DNA from 3 places in the Cupriavidus sp. C1SS-2L genome. Region 2 is predicted to be linked to each of the others. Evidence: predicted binding sites of a transcription regulator. Region 2 holds the regulator's gene; each other region holds the start of a gene.
The links. The regulator sigma-54, encoded in region 2, starts transcription at its own class of promoters, with help from an activator protein. The targets are predictions, from matches to a motif close to TGGCANGNAANCTGCTTT.

Region 1 (5,194 bases), 1.6 Mb from region 2:
CTTCGGATCCAGCGCGCCCGACATGCCGTTGCAGGTCGTGCAGGCGAACGCGACGATGCCAAAGCCCAGTGCTTCCAGGTCCGGCAGCAGCTTCGACTCTTCCAGGTACAGCTCGACCGCCTTCGATCCCGGCGCGAGCGATGACTTGACCCACGGCTTGCGGGTCAGGCCACGCGCATTGGCATTGCGCGCGAGCAGCGCGGCGGCAATCACGTTGCGCGGGTTGCTGGTGTTGGTGCAGCTGGTGATGGCGGCGATGATCACGGCGCCATCGGGCATCAGACCTTCGGCTTCCTGCGCCTTGGCCTTGTCGAGGTCCACGGCGATACCGCGCTCGGCCAGTGCCGAAGTCGGCAGGCGCTTGTGAGGGTTCGACGGGCCGGCCATGTTGCGCACGACGCTCGACAGGTCGAACTTCAGCACGCGCTCGTACTCGGCGTTGTTCAGCGTGTCGGCCCACAGGCCGGCGGTCTTCGCATACGTCTCGACCAGCTTGACCTGCTCGTCTTCGCGGCCGGTCAGGCGCAGGTAGTCCAGCGTCTGGTTGTCGATGAAGAACATCGCAGCCGTAGCGCCGTACTCCGGTGCCATGTTCGAGATCGTGGCGCGGTCCCCGAGCGTCAGGCTCGAGGCACCTTCGCCGCGGAATTCCAGGTATGCGCCGACGACTTTTTCCTTGCGCAGGAACTCGGTCAGGGCCAGCACGATGTCGGTGGCGGTGATGCCAGGCTGGCGCTTGCCGGTCAGCTCGACGCCGACGATGTCAGGCAGGCGCATCCACGAGGCGCGGCCCAGCATGACGTTCTCGGCTTCCAGGCCGCCCACGCCGATGGCGATCACGCCCAGCGCGTCGACGTGCGGCGTGTGGCTGTCGGTGCCCACGCAGGTGTCGGGGTAGGCCACGCCCTTGTCCGCGTGGATCACGGGCGACATCTTCTCCAGGTTGATCTGGTGCATGATGCCGTTGCCCGGCGGGATCACGTCGACGTTCTGGAAGGCCTTCTTGGTCCAGTTGATGAAGTCGAAGCGGTCCTCGTTGCGGCGATCCTCGATGGCGCGGTTCTTGGCGAACGCATCCGGGTCGAAACCGCCACATTCGACGGCCAGCGAGTGGTCGACGATCAGTTGCACCGGCACCACCGGGTTGACCTTGGCGGGGTCGCCGCCCTGGTCGGCGATGGCGTCGCGCAGGCCGGCCAGGTCCACCAGCGCGGTCTGGCCAAGGATGTCATGGCATACCACGCGCGCGGGGAACCACGGGAAATCCAGTTCGCGCTTGCGCTCGATCAGCTGCTTGAGCGAATCGGTCAGCGTGGCCGGGTCGCAGCGGCGCACGAGATTCTCGGCCAGCACGCGCGACGTGTAGGGCAGCTTGTCATAGGCACCCGGCTGGATTGCCTCGACGGCTTCGCGCGCGTCAAAGAAATCCAGCTTGGTGCCCGGCAGTGGTTTGCGGTGTGCAGTGTTCATGGCGTGGGGAATTCTGGGTAATGCAGGAGCCAAGGAATACCCTGGTCCGGTATCGTGCTTCGTACCGCTTTCGCGGGAACGAAGCACGTTTGCCGCAGGGCGCTTGTTCAGATCAGCGCTTTTCGATCGGCACGAACGTCAGGTTCTCCGGACCAGTGTAGTTGGCGCTCGGGCGGATGATCTTGTTGTCGATGCGCTGCTCGATGATATGCGCAGCCCAGCCAGAAGTGCGAGCGATCACGAACAGCGGCGTGAACATTGCGGTCGGCACGCCCATCATGTGGTAGCTCACGGCGCTGAACCAGTCCAGGTTCGGGAACATCTTCTTGATGTCCCACATCACCGTTTCCAGGCGCTCGGCGATGTCGAACATCTTCATCGAGCCGGCGTCCTTCGACAGGTTGCGCGCGGTTTCCTTGATGACCTGGTTGCGCGGGTCCGCCACGGTGTACACCGGGTGGCCGAAGCCGATCACGACTTCCTTGTTTTCCACGCGGCGGGTGATGTCGGCCTGCGCTTCGTCCGGGGTGTCGTAGCGCTTCTGGATCTCGAAGGCCACTTCATTGGCGCCGCCGTGCTTGGGGCCGCGCAGCGCGCCGATCGCGCCGCAGATGGCCGAGTGCATGTCAGAGCCCGTGCCGGCGATCACGCGGCCGGTGAAGGTCGAGGCATTGAACTCGTGCTCCGCGTACAGGATCAGCGAAGTGTGCATGGCGCGCTCCCACAGCGCGGACGGCTTCTTGCCGTGCAGCAGGTGCAGGAAGTGGGCGCCGATGGTGTCGTCGTCGGTTTCCACTTCGATGCGGCGGCCATTGTGGCTGTAGTGGTACCAGTACAGCAGCATCGAACCCAGGCTGGCCATCAGCTGGTCGGCGATGTCACGCGCGCCCGGGGTGTTGTGGTCGTCCTTCTCGGGCAGCACGGTGCCCAGTACCGACACGCCGGTGCGCATCACGTCCATCGGGTGGGCCGAGGCGGGCACGCATTCCAGCGCAGCCTTGACGTTGGCGGGCAGGCCGCGCAGCGACTTCAGCTTGGTCTTGTAGGCGGCCAGTTCGGCCTTGTTCGGCAGCTTGCCATGGACCAGCAGGTGGGCGATTTCTTCGAATTCGCAGGCGTCTGCCACGTCCAGGATGTCATAGCCGCGGTAATGCAGGTCGTTGCCGGTACGGCCGACGGTACACAGCGCGGTATTACCGGCGGTCACGCCCGACAGGGCAACGGACTTCTTGGGCTTCGGGGTGGCGATCGCTTGTGCTTCGGACATCTGGGTCTCCTTGTGAGGTACGGGTCGACAGGTGGGTGGCCTTACTTGGCCTTGCCCTGTGCAAACAGGGCGTCGAGTTTCTGTTCGTAGGCGTGGTAGCCGATGCTTTCGTACAGTTCAGCACGGGTCTGCATGGTCTCGACCACATTCTTCTGGGTGCCGTCGCGGCGGATGGCGGTGTAGACGTTCTCGGCGGCCTTGTTCATCGCGCGGAAGGCCGACAGCGGGTACAGCACCATCGACACGCCGGAGCCGGCCAGTTCGTCGGTGGTGAACAGCGGCGTGGCGCCAAATTCGGTGATGTTGGCCAGCACGGGCACCTTCACGGCGTCCACGAACTTGCGGTACATGGCCAGGTCGGTCATGGCTTCCGGGAAGATCGCGTCGGCGCCAGCCTCGACGCACGCCACGGCGCGCTCGATGGCGCTTTCCAGGCCTTCCACGGCCAGCGCGTCGGTACGCGCCATAATCACGAAGTTCTCGTCGGTACGGGCGTCAACGGCGGCCTTGATGCGGTCGACCATCTCGGTCTGCGTGACGATTTCCTTGTTCGGGCGGTGGCCGCAGCGCTTCGCGCCGACCTGGTCTTCGATGTGCATGGCACCGGCGCCGGCCTTGATCAGCGAGCGGGTGGTGCGTGCCACGTTGAAGGCCGACGAACCAAAGCCGGTGTCGACGTCGACCAGCAGCGGCACATCGCATACATCGCTGATGCGGCGCACGTCGATCAGCACGTCTTCCAGGCCCGAGATGCCCAGGTCAGGCAGGCCCAGCGAGCCCGCGGCCACGCCGCCGCCCGACAGGTAGATCGCACGGTAGCCGGCGCGCTTGGCCAGCAGGGCGTGGTTGGCGTTGATGGTGCCCACCACCTGCAGCGGGTGCTCTTCGGCCAGGGCCTGGCGGAAGCGGGCGCCAGCGGAGCGGGCCAGGTCGGATGCGGAATAGGTCATGGTTGCGGTGTCTCGTTTCAGGCAGGGAATGAACAGGGCCCTTACTGCAAGCGCTATGCCAGCCTGCGCGGCGGACTCATGGTGAGCAACTAACCTATTGATGTAATTGAAATTTTCAATGTATTAAGTCAGCGCTCCGGCTCCGTTTCATGGATTTCATCCCTGCCTTGCATTTCATTGGCGCAATTCGCATTGCATGATTGAAATTCAAGCGGCTGACGCGCACAATAGCGGCACTCTACGCCTTAAACACCATGCCACCGACCGTTTCTTCCCCCGGCCTGCCACGCATCTGGGCGCTCGGCATCAGCCGTCTGCAGCGCGCTTTCGCCGAACTGATTCCCGCCTATTCCCACCTTGCAGAGTTCCGCATCGTCGGGCGCGCCTATGACTCCGCGGCCGACGCGATCCGCCGCGAGGCGCGCGAGGGCAAGCTCGATGTCGTCGTGTCCGGCGGCTCGAATGGCGCCTACCTGCGCCAGCACGTGGATGTGCCGGTGGTGCTGGTCAAGGTTACGGGCTTCGATGTGATGAGCGCGCTCGCGACAGCGCGGCGCATCTCGCCAAATGTGGCGCTGGTGACGCATGCGTCCACCTATGCCGAAGTGGATGAATTCACGCGCGCGTTCTCGCTGTCGATTCCGGCCTACACCTATCTGACCGAAGACGATGCGACCGCCCGCGTGCAGACGCTAAAGCAGGAGGGCGTAAAGGTGGTGGTCGGCCCCGGTCTGGTGACGGACCTGGCGGACCGCCTCGGCCTGATCGGCGTCTTTCTCTATTCCGGCAACTCCGTGCGCATGGCGCTCGAGGACGCGATCGAAGCGGCCCGGCTGCGGCGCATCGAGTCCGGCCGGCGCGACTACGTCAACAACATCCTCGCGCACCTGAACGAGGGCGTGGCGGCCGTCGACGGTGAGGGGCGCATCCAGTCGTTCAACCCGGCGATGGAACGCTTTCTCGGCACGCCTGCCGCGAGCGCCGTCGGGCGCAAGCTGCAGTCGCTGTCGCCGGGGCTGTCGCTGGACGATGTAATCCAGACTGGCGCCAAGGAACTCGAAGCGATCCAGAAGGTGGGCGACCGCATGGTGGTGGTCAACCGCATCCCGCTCGCGAATGAATCCGGCACTACGGGCGCGCTGCTGACGCTGCAGGACGCGACGGCCATCCAGCGCGTGGACCGCAACCTGCGTTCGCGCAGCCGTACGCGCCTGCCCGGTGTGCGCTACAGCCTGGAGGACCTGGCCGGCACGTCGGCAGCCATGATGCACGTGCGCGAACTTGCGCGGCGCTATGCGTCGGTCGACTCCACCGTGCTGATTGGCGGCGAGAGCGGTACTGGCAAAGAGGTGCTGGCACAAGGCATGCACGACGCGAGCCCGCGCCGCGCGTTCCCGTTCGTGGCGGTCAATTGCGCCGCGTTTCCCGAAACGCTGCTGGAAAGCGAACTGTTCGGCTACGAGGAGGGCGCCTTCACCGGCGCGCGGCGCGGCGGCAAGGCTGGCCT
Region 2 (5,194 bases):
TCGGCTGCGTTGTCGTCGAAGATCGACTGCGAGGTGACGCCGGTGAGTTCCATGCGGTATGACTTTCGGGGCGGGGGCAGTGCCGGGCTTTAGGGTCGTCCGGTCTGTTGCCAGCCCAGGGGAAGGGTCAGGGATGCCACTGTGTCAGTAGCTGATGCACTTCTTCGGGTGTGGCCAGCGTTGCGAGGCCTTCGCGCATGTCGCGATCGGACAGCAACTGCGCGATTTCCGAGAGGATCTCGAGATGCTGCTGCGTGGCCTGTTCCGGCACCAGCAGGAAGATCAGCAGCGAAACGGGTTTGCCGTCGGGTGATTCGAAAGGGATCGGCTCGGCCAACCGCATGAACGCGGCCAACGGCTGCTTCAGTCCCTTGATGCGCCCATGCGGAATGGCCACGCCTGCGCCAAGGCCGGTCGAACCGAGCGACTCGCGCGCAAACAGGTTGTCGGTCACGGTCGCCCGCGCCACGCCATGGTTGTTCTCGAAGAGGAGCCCGGCTTGCTCGAAGACACGCTTCTTGCTGGTGACGCTGACGTCGAGGTTGATGTTGCCGGGTGGCAGCAGTTTGGCCAAACGATTCATGGGCGATGCGAGGATTTCAGTTAGCAGGCAGATGGGACTGCTCGGCCGTGCAAGGCTGCGGGCCGCTTTATGGCGATACCATGGTTTGCCAGGCGTTTGGCCATTATAGAGCAGCGTCTCCCCTGACTTGTGCAACGCAGCGTCGGGCCTTGTGTATCCCTGTGCCGTGCTCGTGCCGCCGCACCGGGATAGGGCGCGCGCACAGGAGTCGCTACCGGCTATGTCTTAGAGAGCATACACCGCGCCGCGTCAGTTGCGAACACCTATGCCAGTAACCTGCACAGGATGGCCGCCAACAGACGCAAAAAAGCCGCGCTACATGGCGCGGCTTGCTTTTCTCAGTCCCTTTCAGCGGCCAGCCTTACGACCGGCAGGCATGATCATTGCTGCTGTAGTTGCGCTTCGGCCATCTGGTACTTGACCGCTTCGCGGTCGTGGCCTTGCACGCGATCCTTGTAGCGAAGCACCTGGCGGTCCAGCTTGTCGACAAGTGCGTCGATGGCCGCATACAGGTCTTCGTGATGGGCTTCAACAAAGATGTCCTTGCCCCGAAGGTGCAGATTGATTTCCGCGTACTGCCGCCTGTCCTTTTCCTTATGGTTATCGACTGAAAGTAGCACGCTAACGCCAATGACTTGATCGAAATGCCTGACGATACGCTCCAGCTTCGTTTCCACGTACTCACGCAGCGGAGGCGTGATGTCCAGGTGGTGTCCACTGATCTTGAAGTTCATAGCGCTTCTCCTTCTGAAAGAGCTGCACCAGGCAGGCGGTGCAACTCGGCTACAAAGTCTTGCGGAGATTGACAGCGGGGATCTTCAGGGCTTCGCGATACTTGGCGACGGTACGGCGCGCGACAACGAAGCCTTGTTCACCCAGCAATTCGGCAATTCGGCTGTCGGAAAGAGGACTCCTCGGGTCTTCGGCTCCTATAAGTTGCTTGATCAAGGCGCGGATCGCCGTTGATGAAGCCGCGCCACCGGTTTCGGTGGACACGTGGCTACCGAAGAAGTACTTCAGTTCGAAAGTACCCATCGGCGTTGCCATGTATTTATTGGTCGTCACCCGGGATATGGTTGACTCGTGTAATCCCAGTGTATCGGCAATCTCCCGCAAAACCAAGGGGCGCATCGCGATTTCGCCGTGCGTGAAAAAGTTCTTCTGACGTTCGACAATTGCCTGTGAAACTCGCAGGATTGTGTCGAACCTTTGCTGAATATTTTTGATCAGCCAACGTGCCTCCTGCAGCTTTTGCTGCAGCCCGGCAGCGCCGGATTCCCCCTTCGCTCCGCGCAGGATCTGCGCGTACATGTCGTTGATGCGCAGGCGGGGCATCACATCCGGGTTCAGCTGTGCAATCCAGCCGCTGCCGCTCTTGCGCACGAACACGTCGGGCACTACGAAATCCGCTTCAGGCCGGCTGTACGCATGCCCGGGATACGGCGCGAGCGAACGGATCAGTTCATGCGCGGCTTTTAGCGCCGCTTCGTCCACCTGCAGCGCTTTTTTCAGGCGCGTGTAGTCGCGCACCGCAAGCAATTCAAGATGATGCTGGACGATCGACAGCGCCAGTTCGCGCTGCGGGTGCTGCAGCCGGCGCAATTGCAGGCTCAGGCATTCGGCTGCATTGCGCGCGCCCACGCCCGCCGGGTCGAAGCTCTGCAGCAGCGTGAGCATGGCCTGGACTTCGTCGACTTCGAATTCGAGTTCCTCGGGCAGTTCCGAGCAGATCTCGTCGAGCGACGTGCTCAGGTAGCCGTCGTCATCGAGCGATTCGATCAGGAAGATCGCCAGCCCCTTGTCGCGCAGCGAAATCTTCAGCGGCGTGAGCTGTTCCATCAGATGTTCGCGCAGCGTGGGCTCGGCATCGCGCAGCTGCATGGGCGTCTTTTCGTCGTCCTCGCCCTGGGGGCGCCGCGCGAAATCGTCGAGGCTCCAGTCGCTGCCGTAGTCGTCACCGCCGCTGTCGGTGTAGTTCTCGTCATCGCTGCCGCGTGCGCTGTCGGCATTCGCTTCGCCATTGCCCTGCGGTTCGGCAGGAGCGGGAGCCGGGGCACTTTGCAGGTTGACCGAGCCATCTGCCGCTACGCGCAGCGGACTTTCGATCCAGTCGTTTTCGCGCTCCAGCAGCGGGTTCTCCGTGAGCGCCTGCTCGACTTCCTGTTGCAGTTCCAGCGTTGAGAGTTGCAGCAGTCGGATCGACTGCTGCAGTTGCGGCGTGAGTGCCAGATGCTGCGAAAGGCGGAGCTGGAGCGACGGTTTCATGCGACCTATTTTATGCGCATCTTTCCGATGTTGGAACGGAAATTGCTATCGCATGTGTCGCCTGATCGTCTCTTTCCCGGTGGCCGCGTGCCACCCCCGCTTCACATGCGGAAATTCTCGCCCAGGTAGACGCGCCGCACCGATTCGTTCGCGATGATGTCTTCAGGCTGGCCCGCCGCGAGCACGGTGCCTTCGCTGATGATGTACGCGTGGTCGCAGATGCCGAGCGTCTCGCGCACGTTGTGGTCGGTGATAAGCACGCCGATATTGCGTGCCTTCAGGAAGCTGACGATGCGCTGGATTTCGCCGACCGCGATCGGGTCCACGCCGGCGAACGGTTCGTCCAGCAGGATGAAGCGCGGCGACGATGCCAGCGCGCGCGCAATTTCAACGCGGCGGCGTTCGCCGCCCGACAGCGAAAGCGCCGGGTTGTTGCGCAAGTGGGCGATCTGCAGGTCGTCCAGCAGCGTATCGAGCCGCGCGTCGATCTCGGCCTTTGGCAGCGGCTTGCCGTTCACGACCTGGAGCTCCAGCACCGCGCGGATGTTCTCTTCGACATTCAGCTTGCGGAACACCGACGCTTCCTGCGGCAGGTAGGAAAGCCCCATGCGCGCGCGTTCGTGGATGGCCAGGCCGCTGATGTGCTGCCCGTCGAGCACGATATCGCCCTCGTCGAGCGCCACCAGGCCGACGATCATGTAGAACGACGTGGTCTTGCCGGCGCCATTCGGACCCAGCAGGCCCACGACCTCGCCGCTTTTCACGTCGAGCGACACGTCCTTGACCACCGTACGCGTCCCGTAGCGCTTCTTCAGGTGGCGCACGACCATCGTGCTGCTCTCGGCACGGACGTCGTTGGCGGCGGAAGCGGGCGTGGGGGCGAGTGTTGCGGTATCGGTCATGATGGCGGTCGTGCGCTCGCGCGCGGGATTCAGGGCTTGCTGGACGGCGCGGGCGCCGGCTTCAGGTCGAGCGGCGCGGCAGCGGCCGCACCACTCGCTTCCTGGCGCGGCGAGAGCACCGCGCGCACGCGTCCAGACGGGTTGCCGGCCGAGGTGTTGTCACCCCCGCCGGCCGCGGTATAGAACTCATTGCGGCTGTCATAGGTCAGCACCGCGCCGCGGATCTCGTCGACGAGCTTGGCACCTTGCAGGCGCGCCATGCGTGCGTGGCCGATCAGCTTGGACAGCTCCTGCTTGCCGTCGTACTCGATGCGATCGCCCCAGCCGTCCATGTACTCGTCGACGCCGTCACGCTTCTGGCGGATATACGCCTGCTTGCCGCCCTTGGCCGTGGCCACCGCGTACTGGTAGCCCTCGGGGTCGGTGCGGATCTCGGCGGCGTCGGACTTCAGCACCATGGTGCCCTTGGTCAGGACCACATTGCCGGTCAGCGTGTAGATCTGCTTGACGTCGTCGTAGCTGGCGTTATCGGCTTCCAGTACCAGTGGCTTGTCCCGGTCCGCGCGTTCGGCATGGGCGGCCGGCGGCGCCAGCGCGGCAAGCACGGCGGCTGCGGCCAGCAGCACCGGGGCGGCGCGCCGGCGGGACAAGGTCGACAGGGAGGCAATCATGTTGGCAAAGGGTCGCAGGAAGGCGGAAATTCGCGCGAACCTCGGGTCCGCGGTGCCGCCCCGTCGCGCGCGGGCGGCTGTTGTTGTCAGGATCCCGGAGTCCGGGCAGGTGCACCGGTAATGATGGTGCCCCGTACGTTACCCAGCAATTGTACTTCGCGGGTAACGTTGTTGAAGATCAGGCCGTTGGCGGTCATGACCGACGGGCCGCGCGTGAGCTTGACGGCCTTGTCGGTCTTGACGATGTCATCGTTGAGCAGCACCTGGAAGTAGCTCGACGCCGCCGTCAGCAGCGGGTCCTTGGCCGCATCCGCTCCCTGCTGGCGTTCGACGAAGCCATTGCCATACAGGTCGATGACCGAGCCTTCGGCGTTCATGCGGCCGAGGTCGGCACGCGCGGACACCGGCGGCCGGTTAGGCTGATAGGCGCGCATGGCGGGACGGGTCACTTCGTAGGTCTGGTCGTCGTCGAAGTGGACCATCTTGTCGCCGGTGAACCGCACCTTGGTGCCGCCGTCCTGCGCCAGCTCGGTGGCCGAGAACCGCTCAATGTAGTAGTCGGCCTCGTGCTTGCGGACGACAGGCGCCTTGGTGCCTTCCTGCTGCGAATTGATCTGCACCAGCCAGAACGTGCTGCCTGCCACCACTGCCATCAGCAGCAATGGCAGCAGGCGCAAGACGATCCCGGTGAGGGAGGACAGGAGGGCCTGCATGGTCTCTTTGCGTGCGCGCCGTGGATCAGATGACCTTGGCGCGGGTCAGGTCGTGGATGT
Region 3 (5,194 bases), on a different replicon from region 2:
GTCCAGCGGCCCCACTGGCGCAATGCCCACAGCGTGCCGACGGTTGCGTGGCCGCACATCTCCATTTCGTGCAGCGGGACGAAGAAGCGGAAGCGCCAGTCGCAGCCGGCGTCGTCGCCCGGCAGGACGAACGCGGATTCATGCCCGTATGCGGCGGCGACGGCCTGCATCTGGGCCGCGCTCATGCCGCGGGCGTCGGCAACCAATGGCACCGGATTGCCACCGCCGGCACGACGCACAAAGACCTGGATCAGGTTGACGTCACTCACCGGTCGCTCCTACGGACTTCGCAATGGCGCCCCAGTAAGGGATGTCCTTCTGCACGGCGGCCTGCAGTGCTGCCGGCGTGCCGGGACGCGCGGTCACGCCCTTGCTCTCCAGATCGTTCGCGACAGCCTTGTCGCCAAGCACCTTGTTCAGTGCCGCGTTGAAGCGCGCGACGATGGGCGCGGGCGTTCCCTTCGGGAAGACGATGCCGTACCAGAGCTGTTGTTCGAAGCCTGGCACGCCCTGGCTCGCGAACGTGGGTACATCGGGCAGGAGCGCTGTAGGGGCGGTCGTCGCGATCGCGGCGATCTTTCGTGCCTTGATATACGGTGCGAGACCGACGGGGTTGTCGAACATGAATTGCACCTGTCCGCCGATCAGGTCGGTGTAGGCAGGCGCCGCGCCTCGGTAGGGCACATGAACCAGCGGCGTGCCGGCAAGCTTCTGGAACTGCTCGCCCATCAGGTGCGACACGGTGCCTACGCCTACCGAACCGAAGCTGTGCAGCGACTTGTCGGCCTTGAGCCGGGCGAGCAGCGCCTTGACATCGGTGGCCTGCCACGCCTGGTTGACCGCGAGTACATACGGCGACGTGCCGATGAATCCCGCGTAGGCGAAATCCTGAGCGGGGTTGTAGCCGAGCTTAGGATAGAGTGCCACGCTCACCGCATGCGTGCTCGTGGTGACCACACCGGCGGTGTAGCCGTCGGCCGCCGCACGTGCCACGTAGCCGGATCCGATCGTGCCGCCCGCACCACTGCGATTGTCGATCACGACCGGCTGGCCCAGCTCCCGTTGCAGCATGGGCTGGATCGAGCGGACCACCAGGTCCGTGCCGCCGCCGGCGGGGAATGGCACAACCACGGTGACGGGTTTGGTCGGCCATGTCTCGGCGTAGGCAGGGCCGAAGCAAAGGCCCGCGGCGATCGCAAGCACGGCGCAGCGGGCCTTGCAGGATGGAATGGATGGAACGGATGGAATTGGCACGTGCAGTCTCCTTGTCTGAATGGAAGGAGTCTAGGAACGTGCGCGGCCATTCTCGAACCAGAACACGACAGGTTCGATCCGAAAAGCGGCTGGCTGCCGATCGCGCGGCTGTCTGACGTGCGGTGGCGCGCATCGCGCTATCATGCGGGCCTGTCCATCCGGGCCATCCGGCCCATCCGGACCCCACTCCGACGTACGACTCATGCATCACGCTGTACCGCGCCGGCTGGCGGCCCTGACTTGCCTTGCCGTGGCTTTTGCCGCTTCCGCCGCTTCCGCCGCTTCTTCCGCTTCCGCCGCCGACATCCAGGCCGGCAAGGCGCTGTTTGCTACCCGTTGCGCGTCGTGCCACAGCGTGGGCCCGTCCGCACGCGGCGCCTTCGGCCCGCAGCTCAACGCCGTCTTCGGCCGGCGCGCGGGCAGCACTTCCGACTATCGCTATTCGCCCGCCATGACCGCGTCCGGCGTGGTGTGGACGGCCGACACGCTGCGCGCGTTCATCAAATCGCCGGGCAAGGTCGTGCCAGGTACGCGCATGCGCTTCTGGGGCATCGGCAACGACCAGCAGATCGACGACCTGCTGGCCTACCTGCAGACTTACCGGTAACCGTCCGCCTCGATCGCATCGACGGCATAGACAGCGTCAGGGAAAGCCGTATCCCACCGTGGCCAGGAACTGGTTCTTCTGGCTGACGCCGAAGCGGTTCTTGCCGCCAAGGATCCACTGGATGCCAACATTGAACGGTGTCTCGGGAATCGGGGCCGCAAGCGCCAGCGTGAGATGGCGGAAGGCGCCGCCGACCGGAGCGTTGCCCGCATAGCAGCCATTGACGACAAACGCGGCACCAGGGCCGCAGGACGTGCCGCTGAGCGTGTCGGTCGTGCCGAGATACTTGCCTTCCTTGCGGTAGGTGTAGGCACCAGCCGTGGCGGTGAACGTCATGCCGTACGGCAGGGGCTGGGTGAATACGAGCGTCCAGTACGTGTCGCCCTTGTTGCCCCAAACTACGTCGTTGAGCAGCGTTTGCGCGTTGAAGCTCACCGGCCCGTAGGACAGGCCGATTTTGGTTTCGAGCGCATTGGCATGGCTGCCGTTGATGTAGTAGTACGCGGTCATGCCAGCCGTATAGCCGATGCCGCCGGGCAGCTTGCCACTGTAGGCGCCGTAGAAATCATTCTCGATCGAGCGGTCTTTCTGGAAGTCGGTGATGCTGCGATCGCTGTACGAATTACCGAGCTGCCGGTACGAGTAGTTGATCATCGACGCCCAGTAGCCGACGCTCCAGCCGCTTTCATGGGCAAGATCCGCGCCCCACTGGAGCGCGGGGCGCGAGGACTCGGGCGCGTCACCGCCCGCATTGCCGAGCGGTGTGCCGTTTCCATAGGTGCTGGTGGCACCGCGCAACACATAGCGCGACACCGCCTCGACGTGGCCCGTGAAGGTATACGGGCTTGCCGGGGTTGGGTCGGCCGGCGGCGGATTGTCTTCGGCGTGTGCCGCGGTGGAAAGGTGAACTGCAGCAAGCAACAGGACAGCGGCGCAAAAGGGGCGCGCGAGGCGGTAGGCGGGGAATCCCGACATGAAATGGCTCCGGTCAGTGACAAAGGCAGGGAAGCCACCTCTCTGCGAAGTGAACCTCCCGGGCTTTTGTCCCGCCGTGGAGCCGCCGGCGGATCAGGTGCCGGTGGCCGGTCGCTCTCGGACCAGCCATCGCGCGCATGGCACGACCGGAACCCTAGCTACCCTTCGGTGAGCGACACGCGGCCGCTTCCCCGCTTGCATTCAGCAACATGCATGCCACGTATTTGCCGTGCACGGCGCGCCAGACCGATGCATGGCGCGCGGCCGGCGCACCGATCTGGCGGCGTGGGGGGGCAACGTGCGGGTGCCTCGGCCCCATGCCGGTGCGCGGCGTCATGGCGCCGGCAGCAGCGCTTCCGCCGACATGCCCGGCAGGTTCTCGACACGCAGCGTCTGCGGCATGGTCAGCGAAATGCCGGCGGCACGCAGGCGCTTGAGGATCTCGAACAGCAGATCACTCTTGGTCGACGCGGCAATGCGCGGGTTGGCCACGAAGCCCGTCACACTCAGCGTGATGCCGTTGGGTGCAAGCTGGCTGAAGGTGACCGATGGCACCGGGTGGTCGAGGATGGTTTCGTTATCCAGATAAGTGTCGAGCAGCAGGTCGCGCACCTGCTCCGGATCGGTGTTGAGCGGGAACGTGAGCTGCAATGAGGCCACGCCCTGCGTGCTTTGGCTCATGGTCACGTTGCGCACGTTCTGCGAGATGAGCTGCGAGTTCGGCACGATCATCGTGGAGCGGTCGCCGAGCTGGATCTCGGTTGCGCGCACGTTGATGCGGCGGATATCGCCTTCCACGCCGCTGATGCTGACCATGTCGCCAACCTTCACCGGGCGCTCGGTCAGCAGGATCAGGCCCGACACGAAGTTCTTGACGATTTCCTGCAGGCCGAAGCCGATGCCCACCGACAGCGCGCTGACGATCCATGCCAGGTTCTCCCACTTCACCCCCAGCTGGGCCAGCGTCAGCAGTACGATCAGCACGTAGCCGACATTGCTGAACAGCGTGACCAGCGACGCGCGCAGGCCCGGCTCCATGCACATGCGCGGCAGCAGCTCCGCATCGAGCCAGCGCCGCACCGAACGCAGCAGCCAGATGCCCACCGACAGCGCGATCACGGCATTGATGATGCGCTCCGGCATGATGTTATAGCTGCGCAGCTTGTCGCCGCCGAGCACGGTCAGCAGGCTGTCGAGCAGTTCCGCCGGCGTGGTGCCGAAGCCGCCGGTCAGCAGCGCGATGATGGCAACGATCGTCAGCACGCTGGTGCCAAGGCCCGACAGCAGCGTCGATGCCTGCTCCAGGCGGTTGTCGTCCACGCCGAACAGCTGCCGGATCACGCGGCCGCTTGCGTGCTGCGTCGACAGCAGGCTTTCGAAGATGTCGCGCGTGAGCTGGGTCAGCAGGTACAGCGTGCACAGCACGATGTCGAACCACACCAGTTCGTAGGTCACGAAGCGGGCGAAGCTGACATAGCCCGCGAGCAGCGCAATCAGCGCAACGATGACGGCGAGCGTGACGCCGGCGTGGATCATGCCCGCCAGCGTGGCGCGTGCCTCGGCGCGCTCGCCGGCCGCGGCCAGCCCGCTGCGCACGCGGTTGGCGCGCAACAGCGCGGCGCCGATCGTGAACACCACCACCAGCGACACCAGGCCGCGGCCCAGCAGCGTGAACGGCACGCTGGTATCGGCAATATGGTTCAGCAATTCGAGCGTGCCCGCCAGCAGCAACAGCCCGGCCAGTGCGCGCGGGAACGGCTTGAGTGCGCGCGCCACCGGGTCCGCCATCGCCGGCAGTCGCCACGAAGGGTGATGCGTACACAGCAGCGCGCGGCCGAGCCCCGCAATCAGCGCACTGGTCAGCATGAGCCTGGCCAGTGCGCCGAGCAGGTCCTGCAGGTCAGTCGGCGGCTCGTAGCCGCGCGTGAAGGCGTAGTAGACCAGCTGCACCGCGAGCGCCGTCGTGACGACGGTGGTAAGCGCGGTGGCGAGCGCGAGCGCGCTGCGCCGCAAGCGGGTTTCGGGCAGGCGCGTCAGGCAGAACCAGGCGGCGCCACGTTCGGCAAGTCGCCGGCCGAGCGTCCAGACCGCGAGTGCCAGTACGAGCAGCAGCGCGGTGGCGCCGCGCTGCTCCGGTTCCCATGCGGTCTTGATCAGCGGCACAACTTCATCCACGAACGCTTCCAGGCGGGCGCTGTCGTCATCGGATGGCTTGAACAACGGCGCCCAGAACTGCGGGTTCAGGATGCTTTCCGAGCGCAGCGCAAGCTGGTCCTTCATGCGGCTGCGCTCCAGCTTGGCGAGCTGTGCGTTCAGGTTCTCGATGTTCTCCTTGCCTTCTGCTGCCTGTTTCAGCGC

Region 1: the regulator sigma-54 is predicted to act here: its motif matches at 3,731-3,748, upstream of prpB (methylisocitrate lyase).
Region 3: the regulator sigma-54 is predicted to act here: its motif matches at 3,038-3,055, upstream of ACIGJG_RS17955 (TorF family putative porin).

The regions. Positions count from the first base shown of each region.
Region 1 covers NZ_CP172708.1:2,009,144-2,014,337, reverse strand. Annotated here, with positions in the region: gene acnD (Fe/S-dependent 2-methylisocitrate dehydratase AcnD) at 1-1,470, opposite strand, end outside; gene prpC (bifunctional 2-methylcitrate synthase/citrate synthase) at 1,583-2,737, opposite strand; gene prpB (methylisocitrate lyase) at 2,779-3,687, opposite strand; gene prpR (propionate catabolism operon regulatory protein PrpR) at 3,942-5,194, shown strand, end outside.
Region 2 covers NZ_CP172708.1:384,144-389,337, forward strand. Annotated here, with positions in the region: gene hprK (HPr(Ser) kinase/phosphatase) at 1-53, opposite strand, end outside; gene ptsN (PTS IIA-like nitrogen regulatory protein PtsN) at 128-583, opposite strand; gene hpf (ribosome hibernation-promoting factor, HPF/YfiA family) at 964-1,317, opposite strand; gene ACIGJG_RS01810 (RNA polymerase factor sigma-54) at 1,367-2,848, opposite strand; gene lptB (LPS export ABC transporter ATP-binding protein) at 2,950-3,750, opposite strand; gene lptA (lipopolysaccharide transport periplasmic protein LptA) at 3,780-4,421, opposite strand; gene lptC (LPS export ABC transporter periplasmic protein LptC) at 4,508-5,134, opposite strand; gene ACIGJG_RS01830 (KpsF/GutQ family sugar-phosphate isomerase) at 5,160-5,194, opposite strand, start outside.
Region 3 covers NZ_CP172709.1:36,576-41,769, forward strand. Annotated here, with positions in the region: gene ACIGJG_RS17940 (PhzF family phenazine biosynthesis protein) at 1-269, opposite strand, end outside; gene ACIGJG_RS17945 (Bug family tripartite tricarboxylate transporter substrate binding protein) at 262-1,254, opposite strand; gene ACIGJG_RS17950 (c-type cytochrome) at 1,457-1,861, shown strand; gene ACIGJG_RS17955 (TorF family putative porin) at 1,898-2,836, opposite strand; guanidine-I (ykkC/yxkD leader) riboswitch at 2,890-3,005, opposite strand; gene ACIGJG_RS17960 (DUF3772 domain-containing protein) at 3,170-5,194, opposite strand, start outside.